2 linked regions of the Anaerobacillus sp. CMMVII genome follow. The protein of the gene in region 1 interacts with the protein of each later gene in a pairwise test. Links are inferred from orthologs where the notes say so. Each region holds a gene or a part of one and is shown on either strand. Other genes may lie near its edges.

The links.
Region 2: the proteins of minD (region 1) and H1D32_RS23570 interact in binary tests that used the Bacillus subtilis proteins (3 or more experiments, as listed by UniProt). The link is inferred for Anaerobacillus sp. CMMVII from one-to-one orthologs.

Annotation. Positions count from the first base shown.
Region 1 is NZ_JACEHK010000002.1:630,481-636,500, reverse strand. Bases 2,843-5,755 are described here. They hold minD (septum site-determining protein MinD), read right to left. Parts: upstream 4,742-5,755; coding sequence 3,944-4,741; downstream 2,843-3,943. Other genes in these bases: mreD (rod shape-determining protein MreD), read right to left, coding at 5,559-5,755; minC (septum site-determining protein MinC), read right to left, coding at 4,848-5,528; H1D32_RS07155 (IS256 family transposase), read right to left, coding at 2,843-3,663. In the rest of the region: H1D32_RS07165 (M50 family metallopeptidase), read right to left, coding at 151-1,008; H1D32_RS07160 (M23 family metallopeptidase), read right to left, coding at 1,010-1,798; more of H1D32_RS07155, read right to left, coding at 2,497-2,842; more of mreD, read right to left, coding at 5,756-6,020. UniProt on the Bacillus subtilis protein: ATPase required for the correct placement of the division site. Cell division inhibitors MinC and MinD act in concert to form an inhibitor capable of blocking formation of the polar Z ring septums.
Region 2 is NZ_JACEHK010000017.1:432,467-444,446, reverse strand. What follows is about bases 1,118-4,019. They hold H1D32_RS23570 (CpsD/CapB family tyrosine-protein kinase), read right to left. Parts: upstream 2,967-4,019; coding sequence 2,268-2,966; downstream 1,118-2,267. Other genes in these bases: H1D32_RS23560 (LCP family glycopolymer transferase), read left to right, coding at 3,999-4,019; H1D32_RS23565 (YveK family protein), read right to left, coding at 2,956-3,693; H1D32_RS23575 (tyrosine-protein phosphatase), read right to left, coding at 1,390-2,160. Also shown: H1D32_RS23580 (hypothetical protein), read right to left, coding at 816-956; more of H1D32_RS23560, read left to right, coding at 4,020-4,907; H1D32_RS23555 (LCP family glycopolymer transferase), read left to right, coding at 5,185-6,210; H1D32_RS23550 (GNAT family N-acetyltransferase), read left to right, coding at 6,327-6,824; H1D32_RS23545 (glycosyltransferase family 4 protein), read right to left, coding at 7,071-8,153; teichoic acids export ABC transporter ATP-binding subunit TagH, read right to left, coding at 8,855-9,634; H1D32_RS23535 (ABC transporter permease), read right to left, coding at 9,649-10,470; H1D32_RS23530 (CDP-glycerol glycerophosphotransferase family protein), read right to left, coding at 10,545-11,980. UniProt on the Bacillus subtilis protein: May be involved in the regulation of capsular polysaccharide biosynthesis. Autophosphorylates in vitro. Phosphorylates and activates in vitro two UDP-glucose dehydrogenases, YwqF and TuaD, as well as the DNA-binding proteins Ssb and SsbB.

The sequences.
Region 1 (6,020 bases):
TTTGACCTCGTGGAACTTAGGTGCTTGCGGTAGACATCACCTAAGATATTTATTAATTGATATCTTCTAAGAAAAAACCAGCCGTTTTACTTTGGCTGGTCTCGATTTACATTATATAATTATAACATTATTTGTTAAAATACCAAAGTTTTACTGATACGGAAGACTACTTATTGGCTTATTTGCTTTTTTTTGTTCAAAAAATGCTTTTAAAACTGTTTTCTCATAAAGTATTTTTCTAGGTGCTATTGAATCATTTTTAATAACAATCTTATGTTTAACGCCACGTCTAAATGTTTTTAATACATCTTGCACTGTTAGGTGTGCCGAAACAACAATTGGCACGGTTGCAGCGAAGGGTTTTTCCGTTTTATAGTAACGCTCCATTAGAAAACGCATATAAGCGTAGCTTCGTTGCTTCCATTCAAAATAATGACTAAAAAGTAGGAACAAAATAACTATCCAAAGATTTAGGTGAAATGGAAACAAATAAATACTTACGACTGTAAATAGAAATAATAAAAATAGCGAGCTCTTTAGTGTTTTATCAAGGCTTTTTTGAAACGGTAGCTTCGTTGAAAAATATAAAAACAAAAGCTTCCCTCCATCTAAAGGCCAAATGGGTAATAAATTAAATAATAAAATCATCAAATTATGCATAATAAACATTTGGTGGTCATTGATTGTCCAAAATTCAAAAGGAAGTAAAAGATAAGACAAGGCGATTAGCCAGATATGTTGGATTGGGCCTGAAATGATGACGATAAATTCCTCTTTTAAAGGTCGATTTCCATATTCTTCAACCTCAGCGACTCCTCCGAAAGGTAATAATTCGATCTTACGAATCCGCCACTGAAAAAAATGGGCCGCTACGCTATGACCCATTTCATGTATAAAAACGATACTAAATACCATAATTACTTCTCGAAAGTATCCAGTTAAAACACCTATACCAATAACAAACCAAAAAAGAGGATTTATTTTTATTTTTTTTAATAATGAAATCATATTAATCAAAGGAAATCACTTCAAGAGGATTGATAAATGTTTCTCCTTCTTTTAACGCAAAATAATAGAAACCTTTATTGTCATTTAATGAAACTGTTCCGATTTTTTTACCAGCCTCAATGTGATCATAGAGATTGACTTCAACCTTATCGAGCATTGCATACCATGACTCTCCACCATCATAATGAGCAATAATTACTGTTTTACCTAGCGTTTCCTCTTCAGCAACAAAACGTACCATGCCACTTTTGGCAGCTTCTACATTTGAATTTGATACAGTCTCGATGATTACACCTTTCCCATCCTGATCAAAGCTTTTTGTCACTCGACCAGTGGCGGGTACTGCATAAGCTACATTTAATTCTTCTCCTTCAAGATTTTCTAATGCTACATCTCTTGTCGTCGGAAGTAAAGCTAACGGCTTTCCAAATTGATCCTCATACCAATTGGCAACAGTCGCAAATTGAAATTCTTGTTCAAATGAATTTTTTACAAATTGCCTTGCCCCCTCAAGTTGTGGTATTTGCGTTCTGAATAATATTCCAACAATTAAAAACAGGCAAACGGCTGTTAAGATTTGAAACATTAAAATATCTTTTCGAAACAATTTCTCTTCTGGTTCTCCTGCTCCTTTTGCACTACTAGGAAAATAATAATCCGTGTCATCTCTTGATTCACTATGACTAGGATAGTATTGCGGTTGTGAACGCTCTTTTCTACCTATTTCACTACTAATCTTTCTTCGTCTTGCTTGAATTTTTCGACGAATTTCATCGACCCTGTTCGCCATCTATATTCATCCCCTTTTTTAGTGTAGAGTGTAAAATTTAAAGTGTAAAGTTTTGCGAGTTACTCGAAGATGTAAAGTAGCGTAAAATCCAATTTTGTAGATAGCTCTTAAAAGTAATTTTTTATGATTTTCATTGAGTAATCTTAGCCTTGAAGCAACTTCAAGCAATTCATAATTCATTAATTAATAGATATGACTTGTCCGGGTAGGATATGCTAATTAGTTTAAAGTGTAGAGGTTAAAGTTCTGTGGTACTCGAGAATGATCAAAAGAGGCTTCGAAGCACCTTCTTAAGAGAAGATTGTTGCTATTAGCTTTTAGGTCGTAACCAAGCGAATGCTTGGTTCTTCACGCTTTGCGTGAAGCTTTTGAGAATAAATAAGCCATTGAGACAAATAAATTTTTCCCAATGGCTTATTTATTCTCAAAAGACGACCTAAAAGCAACAAAGTTTACGTAAACAGCCAATAAAAAAGAAACAAAACAATCATGTTTAATCTCTCAAAATTTTTATAAGATTTATCCTGCTATCTTAGTGTTTATGTGTAAAAATCAGGCTTTTGGGATTTTTACGGGTAGCGTCAAGTATTTTGTGTAAGCATTAAAAGTAGGGCCCTATGAATTACTTTAGTTATTTTCTGAATTTTCAGTCATGTATGGCAGGGGAGCCCGTACATGACTGAAAATTTTTCCATTTTTTAGTTATATCGTTCAGTAAACATTTCTTGTAACTTTGATTTTGATTGTGCAAATCCAGCAGATATTCTAGTTGACCATTTGTCATTCATCGATTTAACTGTTAGATACAAGATCTTCTCAGCTGCTTTAATATCAGGTAGGCTATTCATTGGTTTTACACGTTTTCGAAACTCTTTTATTGTTCTTTCAATCCAATTAGTTGTATAAATACCAGATCGGATATCCATAGGATATTTCATAAACGTCAATAACACTGGCAGATCCTGTTCCCAGGATTGAACTTCTTTTGGATACTTTTTAGACCATTCTTCTTTAAACTTCTCAAATTGAATTTGAGCGATTTCTCTTGTTGGAGATTTATAAACTAACTTCAATCCTTCAGATATGTCAACTTGGTCTTTTTTTCGTACTTGGTTTAAGGTATTTCTTACTTTGTGAACCACACAACGCTGTACATCAGCTTTAGGATACACAGCTAGGAAAGCCTCTTCGAGGCCGCTTAATCCATCAAAAACTCCTAATAAAACTTCTCTTAAACCTCGCGTATACAAATCTGCTAAAATAGTATGCCATCCAGTTGAACTCTCACGTCCCCCTACGTAAAAGGCTAGAATTTCACGGTGACCATCTTCATTTACCCCCATGACAACATAGACAACTTCTTTATCCACCGTATCTCGGCGAACTTTAATATACATTCCATCTAAATATAGTACAGAATATCTCTTATTTAACGGACGTTTTTGCCAAGCTTCAATATCTTGATGCACAACTTCCGTTATATTACTAATCGTTGTCGCGGAGTAAGTTGAGCCGACCATTCTTTCTACAAACTTACCAACATCACGGGTGCTCATCCCAGTTTGGTACATACGAATAATGGCTTCTTCTAACCAACCATCTCTACGCTTGTAAGGCTCAAATAATTGAGTCTTATATTCTCCTTGGCGGTCACGAGGTACAGAAATATCCTCAATTTTACCGTATTTTGTGTCCAATGACCTTTCATAGTAACCGTTACGTTGAAGCCCTTGATCAGGTTTCTCTACTTCAATAAAATTCTTAATTTCTTCTTTTAAGTATAGCTCCATTTTATCTTTTAAAAAGTTTTTTACTAAATCTTCAAGTTGATTCGTAAATTCGTTAGCAGGTATAATAGATTTCATAGTAGGGTTTTTCCTCTCTGTTTGGGATGTCGCAATTCCGAGGATACCCTACTTTTTTATTTTTTGGAGACTCCAAATTTTGGCCATTTATGTCTTACACAAAATATTTTATACCATCTTTTTACGAAAGCAACAAACTTTGCGAAAACAGCCTTTTAAAAAGTAACCATTCATCCCCCACTTACTCGTAAACTCCTTGGAGTGGGGGTCTTCTGGCCAAAAATGATAAAAAAGTTAGCAAGACTTGCTCGCTAACTTTGAAAGATTGGATTATAACAATTTAAGCCCTAATCCCAAAAAACTTTTTCATTTTTGTGAACATGCCCTTGTTATCTTCTAAAGACATCAAAGGAACAGATTCGCCTAAAATACGTCTAGCTATATTTCGGTAGGCAATAGATGCTCGACTCGTCGGTTGGAATGCAATCGGCTCACCTTTATTAGAAGCTTTTATGACATCATCATCATCTGCAACAATTCCTAATAGCTCAATTGCTAAAATTGAAACAATCTCGTCTACATCTAGCATATCACCATTTTTCATCATATGGCTGCGAATTCTATTTACGACAAGTTTAGGGGGCTCAATATTTTCTTGCTCTAGCAACCCAATAATGCGATCTGCATCTCGAACTGCCGACGTTTCAGGTGTCGTTACAACAACTGCTTTATCAGCACCAGCGACAGCGTTTTTAAAACCTTGCTCAATTCCTGCAGGACAATCAATAATAACATAATCAAAGTCTTCTTTTAATTCTTTAATGATTACTTTCATTTGTTCTGGATTTACGGCTAATTTATCTTTTGTTTGTGCTGCTGGCAAAAGCATAAGACACTCAAAACGCTTGTCCTTAATAAGTGCTTGTTGCAACCTACAACGTTCTTCAACTACATCAACAATATCATATATGATTCGGTTTTCTAAACCCATTACAACATCAAGGTTACGTAAACCAATATCTGTATCTACTAAGCATACTTTTTTCCCTGAAAGCGCAAGGGCAGTACCAATATTTGCAGATGTAGTCGTTTTTCCAACGCCGCCTTTACCAGAAGTAATTACAATCGCCTCTCCCATGCGAAACTCCCCTTTCTAATTGAGTTTTAAGTTTTGAGGGTTGAGTTTAGAGTTATTTAATAGCAAAGCTTCGGAACCCTACCAAAACTAACTCACAACTCATAACTCATAACTCAAAACTTGTAACGTTTGTTATTCCTGGGCGTATTTTACCCATTTGTTGTATTCTCTCTATGGCAATTTTATTATCGTAACCAACATAAGCACATTCCATGTCATGGCTTTCATTGTCTTTCGTATCAGGTGACCGGCTAACAATTTCTGCGATACGCAATTGTGATGGTTCCATTTTTGAAGCAGCAATCACGGCTTCGGAATCACCCTCACTTCCTGCATGAGCAATCCCACGTAAGACACCCAAAATATAAATGTTTCCCGTAGCAACAACTGTTCCACCAGGGTTAACATCTCCTAGTAGGAGTAGATTCCCTTTGACTTCTAACACCTGACCAGAACGAATAACTCTTATAATCGTAGCAGTTTGGGCTTCTTTTTGTAAATTTTCTGCCTCTTGTTTCGTGATAATGTTCGATTCTATTTGGTTTATTACAAGCTTTTGCTGATCACTAATAATTGATATTAATTGTTCCTTTTGGGGCTCTGAAAGATAACGATTCCCAACCGAAACTTTTACATGTACAGCTGGCCCTTCTGAAATTTGTGGATAATTTGAGGAAAGCTTCTCTTCAAGCTCACTGACAAGTTCAGAAAACGAACACTCGTCGTCCAAATATAAGATTAGGCCTTCTTTGGTTCCTCGAATTGTTACATAGTTTGTTTTTAACATGGCCAAAGTTCACCTCTAACTTTCTTTTATTCAACGTTGCCATCTAAAATCCTTTTTTCTTTTATTGATTTTTTCTTCAATATCGTCTTTATTTTGTAAAAAGACTAATAATTTTCGTAAAGGATACGCAAATATGATTAAAAACACACTATTTACGAGTAAGCTTGGCAAAAGTCGTTCATAAAAGAAGTTTTCATGAAGAAGATTTGTAATATTAACCATAGAGTAAATTCCATAAACTAAATATTCAAGGAGAATCGTACCGACGATCGTAGTAATAAAGAGTAATGATAAGTTCTTCTGAAAAATCTTGTACGAAAATCCAAGTAAATATGTAATAAGAGCCATACTAAAAATATAGACACCCAAAACGTGAGTATAAATAATATCTTGAAATAGTCCAAGAAAGAGAGCATAAATTGTACCTGTAGTTCTCCCCAAAAAGATAGCTATTACAATCACAACGACGAAAGCAAAACGAGGGATTATGAT
Region 2 (11,980 bases), on another replicon or contig:
ATTCTCTCAATATCAGCACTTGTCCCTAAGACTGGTATTCCTAATAACTCTAACCCTTGCTTACTTGCATTATCATCAATAAACGCCACAGGTGAAAGCTCTGCATCATGATTTTGCAGCAATTGTCTAGCTACCATCGTTCCAGCTGCTCCTGCTCCAATCACTAACGTTGGTATTTGATCCTGTCTTCGTTTAATATACGTATCACGGTACAATCGCCAAGAAAAACGCGAACCACCAATTAATAAAATATGAAGCATCCACGTAATCATTAAAGTTCTCATAAACACAGTCTGACTAAAGACTAATTGAACAACTGCCGTTACTAGTATCGAAAACGTAACTACCTTAAAAATCGCTGCTAATTCCCCCATACTCGCATACTGCCAAACACGATTATAGATTTTATAACGTGCTGCAAAAAAGTGATGAGAAATTAATAATGAAATCGAACTAATAAGAAGAATCGGCGCGAAAAAACTCATTGTAGTAGATAAAATATAATAGCCAGCAAAAATAGAAAGAATAACAATTAACGAATCTAAAAACACGAGCGAAAGCAACCTTCTTTTATACGACACAAACTACACCTCCGAAATGATTTGAAAAAGATATACAATAAAAGCTTAAGCAAACAAGCTACTAGTAACTTCCTCGCTTAAACTTTTATTTGGTAATGAAATAAAGTATGAGGCATCGAACCCCCCCTCACACCACACCAATGATGACTTAACATCTAAGGTTAGTACGTACTAACCCACAGCATAGCCGAGTACCTCCATTGATAACGGTCAGGAGACATCACCAAAAACAAATTAACTTTTGTTTAACACTGCTTTTCGACGATCAATCGCTTCAATCACTAGTTGTTTAATCGTATCTAATTGATCATCCGTCGCATCTTGCTTTATATATCGGATGCTCTTTACGATCGATTTGGGTACTTTTTTATCCAAACAAATCACCTATATCTTTTCATTAAATCTAGTAAAGGTGGGGTAACATCAAATATACACAACTCGACACTACCTACAACCAATCGCCAATCTTCTACTAAAAAAACCTGCCTATCTATTTTAACATAGTAATAAAGAACTATTAAGGGAAAGAATTTGGCAAAATAATTGCGCTTTCGACAATCATTAACTATTTTTGTCGAATAATATTAATTTCATGAAAAACATCCGCTCTTTTTACTATTTACACTACCTCTATATGAAAATTGTTCATTCGGTATTTTCATATTCAGGCAATAAAAATAGACTATAGATCAATCTTTTAGTCTACCTTCAAAATCCCTAAGTTGCATAGCACCGAAGATGCGCCTTACCCATCCCCGAATCATCCAAAAATAACTCAAAACTCAACCCTCAAAAATCAAAGCTGCACTTAAAATATCCCAAAAAACTTCTTCCTCTTAACAATTCTCTCCGGTGGCTCAACATAGACATGCTGACCTTTTACTAGTAACTCAGCGTTTTCTTGAAGATGATATCGATAAAAAGAACCACACTCTTGTTCAACTTTTTCGTAAGCTTCTCTTAAGTGAAAAGATCTATTCGTCGTGTTGTGGGCGTCAGATGCTAAAAAGTGAGCGAGATTATGATTAATTAGGTCAATGCTAAACTCTTGAATTTTTTTTCCGAAGCGCCCCGTAACACTTCCAGCAGTCACTTGAGTTAAAGCCCCATCCTGCACAAGCTTATATACTAACTCTTGGTTTTCAATAAGCTCTGAGTTCCGTTCTGGATGGACAATAATCGGCGTCAGCCCTTGCTGCTGTAAATCAAAGAACAGTTTGTTCGTGTATCTTGGGATATGGTTTGATGGGAATTCCACAAGAATATATTTGTCCTGATTATTCAAAGTTAGTAGTTCACCATCCCGATATGATTCTACCATTTCACCAAAGATACGCGGCTCTTGTCCTGGTAATACTTTTAGAGGAATATTAGAAACAGCTAGTAATTCATTTAACTCTTGCACTTGATCTAAAATACTAGTTTTGAGGTTATCAAATGCTCCGTTACCGTGATGCGGTGTTGCAAATATTGTAGTAATCCCTTCTTCTACAGCTTTTTCAGCCATCGCCAAGGTCATCTCTTTATCTTTAGCTCCATCATCTACTGCAGGCAGGATATGACAATGAATATCAATCATTTGAAAACCTCCTCATCTATTATTGTATCCAGTTACCTTCACAGAAAACTTTATGCCAATATAGCATTATTTCCACTAAAAACTAACCGCTATTTATGTTAGTTCACTTAATTTTTTCCATAATAGTAATAATTTTGACTATGTTTAACATCTTTATTGTTTAATACAGCCCCTAAAATCTTTGCTTTCGACATCTCTAATAATTCTTTTGCCTTAATCGCTTGTTCGATTTCTGTCTTCCCACTACTTACAACTAGGACAACACCATCACAAATATTTGCGAGCAGCTGAGCATCAGTTACTACTAGCACTGGTGGTGTATCTAAGAGGATAATATCATACGGTACTGTTGTCGAAGTTAATAATAATTCCATTGATTTGGAACTTAACAACTCAGAAGGATTCGGTGGTACGGGTCCACTTGTCAGGATATCTAAGTTTTCAACGTCAGTTAACATGATCGCATCTTCTAATTGAGCTTGTTTTGTAAGTACACTCGTCAATCCTTTAGTGTTTGGACACCTAAATGTATAATGAACCGTTGGCTTACGAAGATCGGCATCCACTAATAATACTCTGTTTCCTTGTTGCGCCAAAACGACCGCTAAATTGGCAATCGTCGTAGATTTCCCTTCAGCTGGACTTGTTGATGTAACCATAATATTTCGTAACTGTCGATCGATCGAGGCGAACTGTAAGTTTGTTCGGATCGTACGATATTGTTCTGATATTGGCGACTTTGGGTCTACTTTTGTAATTAAAGCTCGAACGGAATTAGACTGTTCTTTTCGTTTTCTACGCACCAATGTTTTCACCTCGTCTTCGTCTTGTTTCTGCTTTCGCGACAGCTTCTCTATCTAATTCAAATGTAGGGATTGAACCGATCACCGCTATCCCCAAATGCTGCTCGATATCACGTTCCGTTTTAATTGTGTTATCTAAATATTCTAAAAGAAACGCAAGTCCTACACCAATCATTAGCCCGACAACGAACGCAATCGCCATATTTAACTTCGGATTCGGTTTAACCGGTGTTGGGTTTTCCGCTAATTTCGCTTCAGAAAGGATACTAACATTATCTACATTCATAATAGCGATAATTTCACGTTGAAACACAGTTGCTACCTTGTTAGCTATTTGCACAGCTAATGCAGGATCTGGATCTAGTACAGTAATCGCAACTACCTGTGAATTCCCTTGACTCCTAACACTAATTTGGCCGTTTAAAGCCCCAGTTGATCTTGTTAACCCTAATTCATCAATAACCTTATCTAAGATAATTGGGGTTTTCATAATCTCGTTATACGTATTAATTAATTCAATGTTTGAACGGATGTCGCTTTGTGTATAGGATTGTTGATCTGATTTAGATTGATTTACTAATAACTGTGTTGACGATTGGTATACCGGTGTTAGTACCAAATAGCTAATTACCCCAGCCACGGCAACGGCCGCCACTGTTATAAGCAAAATCATTAACAACCGCTTTTTTATCGTTTCAAACAATTCTTTTAAACTAATAGTCTCTTCCATTGGTGCCTCCCGAAATGTAACAATTTTTTCACATAAAAGCATTCTATCACATATTTTTGACAAAGTGAGACAAAAAAAGCAAAAAATTTACAGATAAAATATCCCATTAACAATCCCTACTATAATATATGTAACTAATTAATTACATAAATTTATTATCTATTTCCATTGCTAAAGTACAAATTAATACAAATTCCTACTAATTTTTACAGAAAATCCTGGAATGAGACATAATTATATTGCCACTTTTTTACCTACGAGATATAATCAACTAATACTGAATTTTAAATTAGGGAGAATCTGTCATGACAAAGAAAAAGAAAATAATACTGATCATAAGTCTTATTATTGGTCTTCCCGTATTAGCCATTTTAGGCTATGGGTATCATCTATATAGTTCTGTTTTAAATACAATTGAAGACATGCATCAACCAATTGAAAGAGAAACTAAGCGTCCAATTCAAGTAGATATGGAAAAAAGTGAACCACTCTCCTTTTTATTACTTGGAATTGATGCTAGAGGAACCGAACGCGGTCGAACAGATACCTTAATGGTCATCACTGTAAATCCTAATACAGAGTCAATGAAAATGGTAAGCATTCCACGTGATACACGAACACAGATTATCGGCAAAGGTTTTGATGACAAGATCAACCATGCCTATGCCTTTGGCGGACCTGAAATGACAATCCCTACTGTGGAGAATTTCTTAGATATCCCAATCGATTATTATATGACAGTTAATATGAATGGTTTTAAAGATATTGTTGATGCTGTTGGTGGGGTTACAGTAAATAATCCTTTTGCTTTCAGGGATGGCGGTTTTACGTTTGATGAAGGTGAAATCTTCCTAGATGGTACTCAAGCATTGGCGTTTTCACGAATGCGTAAGAAAGACCCACGTGGTGATCACGGAAGAAATGACCGCCAACGTCAAGTAATGAACGCCATTATTAAAGAAGGTGCTCAAATCTCTTCTGTGACACGAATGGAAGAAATTTTAGGGGCTATCGGCACTAATGTGAAGACAGATTTAAATTTCGATAAGATGAAGAAAATTCAATCAAATTATAGTGATGCAAGAAAAGATTCTGAAGAAATTACAATTAAAGGTTCAGGAGCAACAATTAGTGGAATTTGGTATTATGTTGTTGCTGAAGAAGAGCGATTACGTGTTTCTAACCTTTTAAAAGAACATTTAGAGTTAAATTAATGCTTATAGAGGTAAAAATTCAACAAGAGAATTTTTACCTTTTTATTTGTTACAATTTAGATTGTCTATAAAGTAACATTTTATTTGTATGTTTATTAGTTTACCAACATTGTAGCTAACTGGTTAAATTTAATCCTTTACGGTTTCTTCATAATCATTTAAAATAGTTTAGGTTAACCTTTTTTATTAACATATATCTGTATCTTTTTTTGATAGATAACGTCTTATAAGGTAGAAAAATAGATTTATAAATCATATCCTACACAGGAGGCATCTTATGGCAAACTCGAGAATTGATTTTAAAGATACTAAGAAGAAACAAAAAAGATCGAAGATCTTTAAATTTATAGGTTTTACCTTCTTTGCATTATTCATCGTTGCCGGTGCAGCCGTTGGTTACTTCGTAAACAAAATGGCAAATCTCGCCGAAAGTGCTCAGCATGATTTAGATCGTGGTGCCCACTCTGAAAAACGCGACCGTGCCGTCAATCCAAGCAAGGATAACTTTTCAGTCTTATTTTTAGGATTGGACGATCGCGATGGCAGCTTAAAAGGCAGAACCGACGCTCTACTTTTAGCAACATTCAATAAAAATGAACGTACAATTAAAATGGTCAACGTTCCACGTGACGCAAGAGTGGAAATTCCAGGCAGAGACCGTATGGATAAGATCAACCATGCCCATGCATTTGGTGGCTTAGACTTAACAATCGATACAGTCGAAAATCTATTTGATATTCCTGTTGATTATTTTGTAAAACTTAACTTTGATGCATTCCTTGAAATTGTCGATGCACTAGGTGGCATTGAAGTCGACGTTCCATTTACCTTCAGTGAAATGAACAGTAAAGACCGTAAAGGTTCAATCACAATTCACGAAGGAATTCAAACACTTAATGGTGAAGAAGCACTTGCATTTGCTCGTATGAGAAAAAGTGATCCACGCGGAGATCTTGGCCGTGGCGATCGTCAAAAACAAATTATCGAAGCAATCATTCGAAAAGGCGCAACATTCTCATCCATCACAAAATTTGAAGATGTTATGAATGGCGTTGAATCGAACCTTTCAACAAACTTCAGCTTTGGTAACATGCTAAGCCTTCATAATTATAGCTCAAGCTTAAACAACATTGAGTCATTAACAATTAAAGGTGATAACCTCACACTCAACCGCATCTATTATTATGAGCTTAATCCAGAATCTTTAGCCGAAGTTTCAAGCACCCTAAGAATTCATTTAGGACTTGAAGCACCTCCCCAAACTGTTGATAGCACACTTAGCATCGATACAATGGGTAACTAAAGAACACTAATTGACCGTCAAATTTGACGGTCAATTTTTTTATATCTAAAAAGACTGAAAAATTATTGCTATAATGTTTTTAGGTCAATCCATTTATGAAAGGGATTATAGACAAGATGGTTTCTTTAAGAAATGTTCAAAATACAGATTTAGAACAACTGTTACTTATTGAGAATGAAGGATTTTCAAAAGAAGAAGCTGCAACAAAAGAAGCATTTGTGGAGAGGATTCAGTTGATAGCTGATACCTTTATAGTGGCAGAAAAGGACGGAAAGATACTTGGTTATATTAATGGCCCTATTATTAATCAACCTTATATCACCGATAACCTTTTTAAGGAAATTAAGGAAAACCCGAAAAGCCGAGGATATCAAAGTATTTTAGGATTAGCTGTCTCCAAAAATGCTAGAAACCAAGGAATTGCAAAGATTCTAATTGAGAAAATGGAAGAGCTTGTAGAAAAAAATCAAAGAGAAGGTATCACTTTAACGTGTAAACAGGAACTAGTTTCTTTTTATGAAAAATGTGGATTTGTTAACCATGGCTTGTCTGAATCAAAACATGGTGGCGTAAGCTGGTATAACTTGGTCAAATTAAGAAAGGGTATGAATTGATCCTTATACCAGGTAGCGGAGAATGGTTATATTGTCACTTCTGTAAACCTTGTTGATTTTTAGGTCGTCTTTTGAGAATACATGAGCTAAGAAGGCAAATTCATTTGCCGCAATAGCTCATGTATTCTCAAAAGCTTCACGCAAAGCGTGAAGTGCCAAGCTTATGCTTGGCTACGGACTAAAAAGCAACAACTAATATGTATTAAATAAAAAACAGAAAGACATAAAATGCCTTTCTGCTCTATATTACTTATTCTCTTTATAAACATACCGTTTCTGTTCGTTGGTTTTTGTGATTTTGAAAAACTTAAGCAGTGGCTTATAGTTTTTATTGATCAAACCTAAATATTCAACTAGAAGTTCAATCAGTAAGAACACCACTAACGTAATGAAAATCGCGCCCCAAATCGTCGCCATTGAGAAAAGAATAGCCGCCAGACCAAACACCGAGCTTACTAAATAGATAATCAGAACCGCACTACGGTGAGTGAACCCTCGGTCTAATAAACAATGATGAATATGAGAACGATCAGGAATATAAAACGGAACTCGATTCTGCCTTCTACGAATAATCGCAAACAACGTATCAATGATCGGCACACCCAAAATTAATAACGGGATGAAAAGCGACACTAGCGTAATGTTCTTAAACCCTAGTAACGATAATACAGCAATCATAAATCCTAAGAACAATGATCCCGTATCACCCAAGAAAATCTTCGCTGGATAGAAGTTATAATATAAGAACCCTAGAACACTAAATAAAAGGATTAATGAAAATGCTAACACATACATATTGCCCATCATATAGGCCATGGTCGCTACCGTAAACAACGCAATCGACGTCACCCCTGCAGCTAGTCCATCTAACCCATCGATTAAATTAATCGCATTTGTAATCGCCACAATCCAGAAGATTGTCATCGGAACACTGAAAATCCCGAATTCTAAAACGCCACCGAATGGCAGATTAATAAACTCCATTTGAATGCCACCAAAGACCGACACAACGACCGCAGCAGCAGTTTGCCCCACTAACTTAATTTTCGCCGACAATTCATAAATGTCATCCAAAATACCAAGAACTACGATAATTGCCGCTCCAGAAATAATCCAAATGTGATAATTACTCGTCGGGTTAACAATCAGTACCCCAACAAGGAAACTAATAAAGATCCCTAAACCACCTAGACGTGGCATAATCTTCTCATGCACTTTTCGCTTTGACGGCTTATCAGTCGCGCCAATTTTAATTGCTAACTTCTTTATATATGGTGTAATTGCAAACGAGATTAAAAAACAAATCAAAGCCTTTAATAAAATAAACATAGTTTACTCCTCCGTACCAACTTTATTAACAGCGGTATCCATCAAACTATTATATATGAAGCCTATCGAAAATACCAGTATTATTGTAATCTAAATTTAACATTACTTACTAATAATTGGTAATATTAACAATAAATTTAAACATATCTCCTAATTAGACGTTAGCCACCCTAAAAAAGTTTCAAATAACAGAAATAAACTTGTCCCATCCAATACTTACTCATTCGCACAAATCATATACCAACAACCCAAAACCTTTTCCTTATTATATAGAAAATAAAAAGAAGTAACATGAGCTTTTGGTAGTAGCTTTTTAGTCCGTACCAAGCCCCACTTAGTTTTCAGCCGAAGGCTGAACCTTCCAATACTAAATAATTTTTACAATATAAATAAATAAGCCCAATCCCTATAATTTATTAAACTAAAAAATTATAAACATAACCATATCCAAAAGTAGTAAATCCAGCTTTTTAGACCTTAGCCAAGCCCAAGCTTGGCTTTTCGCGCGAAGCGTGAAACTTACGATAATAAAATGAGCCCCGAGACAAATTCATTTGTCTTAAGGGCTCATTTTATTTTCGTAAGACGGTCTAAAAAGCGATTACCACACCATCTTCGAGAAGAAACATGTGCTTTTGGTAGTAGCTTTTTAGTACGAACCAATCTCCGATTGGTCTATAATGCGAGTAACTCCCGTTACTCTAAGCCTTCAGCGCTGCCTTCCGATACTTATCCTTTTCTTTCTTAGACATCTTTTTGTACATCTTGATAAACTCTTCGTACCTAGGAATGATCCCCTCAGCCTGACCATATTCCTTGATTTGGCCAAATTCCAACCAGAGAATTTTGTCGCAAAACTGCTTCATTTGACCTATCGAATGACTAACAAAAATCATCGTCTTGCCCTTCGTCTTAAACTCCCTCATCTTATCCAAGCTCTTCTCAGCAAAAGCCTTGTCACCAACAGATAAAGCCTCATCAATTAACAGAATGTCCGGGTCAATATTCACAGAAATCGAAAAACCTAACCTCGACTTCATCCCACTCGAGTATGACTTCACCGGCTGATCAATAAACCGCTCTAGCTCAGCAAACTCAATAATATCCTGCTCCATCGCCTTGATTTCCTGCTTTGAAAACCCAAGCATCAAGCACTTTAACTCAATATTTTCCCGACCCGTCAAGTCTCCCTTAAGTCCAGCTGCCACAGCAATCAAAGCCGTTTCACCATTGACCGTAACAGAACCACTTGTCTCAGGAACAATCCCGGCGATTATATTGGATAAGGTCGATTTCCCAGAACCGTTAACTCCGAGAAAGCCGACAACATCCCCTTTTTCTACCTCAAAGCTGATATTTTTCAAGGCGTAAAAATCTTCACCATAATCCTTCGGAAGAAGAATATCCAAGATTCGTTCTGATCTCTTTTTATATAATTTATATTTTTTTACTAAGTTTTTTACTACAATAGCTTTCTCCATAGACGTCCCTTCCATTAGATAAAGTCAATGAAATGTCTTCTGAATTTCATATGCAGGATTGAACCAATCAATAGAAGCACGGCTGTCACAATCCAAAAGTATAACGTATATTGCCATTGATCAATAAAGTACCAGCCCAACCCTAGAAACCCTGCTCGGTAACCCTCAATCACATAAAATAACGGGTTGATTTTCATAATGATTTGTAATGATTCCGGTAAAGTCGTAATGGTCCATAGAATTGGCGATAAATAAAGCACCATTCGCAGCGTTGCTTGTAAAAACATCTGGACGTCTCGAACAAACGTCGACAACGTCGATGTAATTAACGCGAGTGCATAGACAAACATAAATGTCGCAAACGTAAAATAGAAAATCTGTAAATAATAAATCGAGATGTAGTAGCCTGAAATTTGCATCACGAGCATCGTAACGATCAACATCACAAGATGAATATAGAACTTCGAAAAGATCACAAAGTTTGGAATGATACTCATCGGAAACTTCATCTTCGAGAGCATCTTTAATCTCGTATAAATCGATTTCGAAGCCTCGATCGTCGACTGATAGAAAAAGAACCAGATAATAATCCCCGGTAGCATCCATTGTAAAAATGGAACCTCTAAGCCATTGCCGACCAAAATCGGTTCGCGCTGACGGATCCCATACCCAAACACAAACCAATAAATCATAATTTGGATTAATGGATTAATAATCTCCCAGGCGATGCCGAGGTAGTTGTTCTTATTTGAGCTGATCAGTTCATACAGCGATAGTCTTCGTACTAAATAAAAATATTTAATCTGTTCTTGAATAACAGAAATGGTGGATTTCATAAATAGGTCCTTCCTTGTACAGTATCTAATCTTTCATATTATACAACAACCTCTTAAAAATACAATAACTCGAATTAGAGCTTTCGTATTGCCTCAAAAATTCGTTTATTGGCCTTTTGATCCTTATATTTCAAAAACTTCTTCGTTCGCTTTTGATATGTTTCATCCATTTGAAAGTCATTTGTTGCATAGCCCTCGAGCGTCTCAATTAGTTTTGCTTCATCCGCGACAATTGGTCCAGGCAAATCCTTTTTCAAGTTCAAATGGGAGCCTTTTTCCCCTAAAAATTTCGTTTTATCAAACTGGTAATATAAGACCGGCTTGTCCAAGAAACTAAAGTCAAACGCCACACTCGAGTAGTCTGTAATCATGATCATGCTTTCCTTTAAGAGCTGCTGCACATCAATCTCACCTTGATTGACGATCTTCACGTTTTCCTGTTGAAAGTGTTTGCTATATTTTTGCATATTCGGATGCAAACAAAAGACGATTTCAAACTTATATTTTTCGGCTAGCTCATGTAATTTCGGATGGTTGATGAGTGCTCGGTAACGATCAAAGTATTCACTTTTTAGAAAACCTTCTTCTTTCGTTAGCCACTCACGCCAAGTCGGAATGATTAACAACTGTTTTTTTACAGGAACATCATTCGCAAATAACGAATCAAAGCGAGACAAACCGGTTACTTTCACTTTCTCTGGTCGATAACCAAAATCACCCACGATCATCTTTTTCTCAAATTCAGAGCTGACAATAAAGAGGTCTGTTTCAAAGTGCTCCGACTCCACGCCATAATAATGAGTGCTATTTCTCGTCCCCATAACGCCGTGCTGTAAAAAGACTTTTTTCGCCTTTACCAATGACTTAAAGCGGTTTGAACGAATCGGATAAAGATAATCTGGATGATGTGAGCCTACAATTTTCGTCGCCATCAACGTGTAAAAAATATGTTTCATTGATTTAAAGAGAACGATGTTGCCTAGTTGTTTCAGATTTCTCATTTCCGGCGAGTTCTCATCAATCACGTAATAAACCTTCTGTTTCGAGTGTTTTTCTCGCATATACTTAAAAAACTGATAGCCTGTATCTTGCGCTTTGTACGGGATCTCACCGACAAGCCAAATCTCTTTGCGCGTAAAAAATGGTCGGAACCACCCAGCAAAGCGCTGCATGAACTGCAAAAAGTAATAGCTCGCTGTTGTGAATTCAGTGACAATCAATGAGAGATTTCCTTTTCCATGAGTGACACGCGGTGTAATCACAAATCGAGATTGGTCTTGTTTACAAACACTTTCACCGGCAGTTTTTATCTCTGGAGCGGTTAACCTCGCTACGACAGTATTACCATCTGTTAAGGTGAGCGATACATAGATATCATAAATATCATCGGTTAAACGCTCTTGCCATGTCGTTGTATCCAATTGAACCGAGAAGTTATAACGAAGTAATCCGAAATAACTTTCATGATTTGCCGCTTCCTGAAATTCATCTAATGGAAATACGCAGCGTT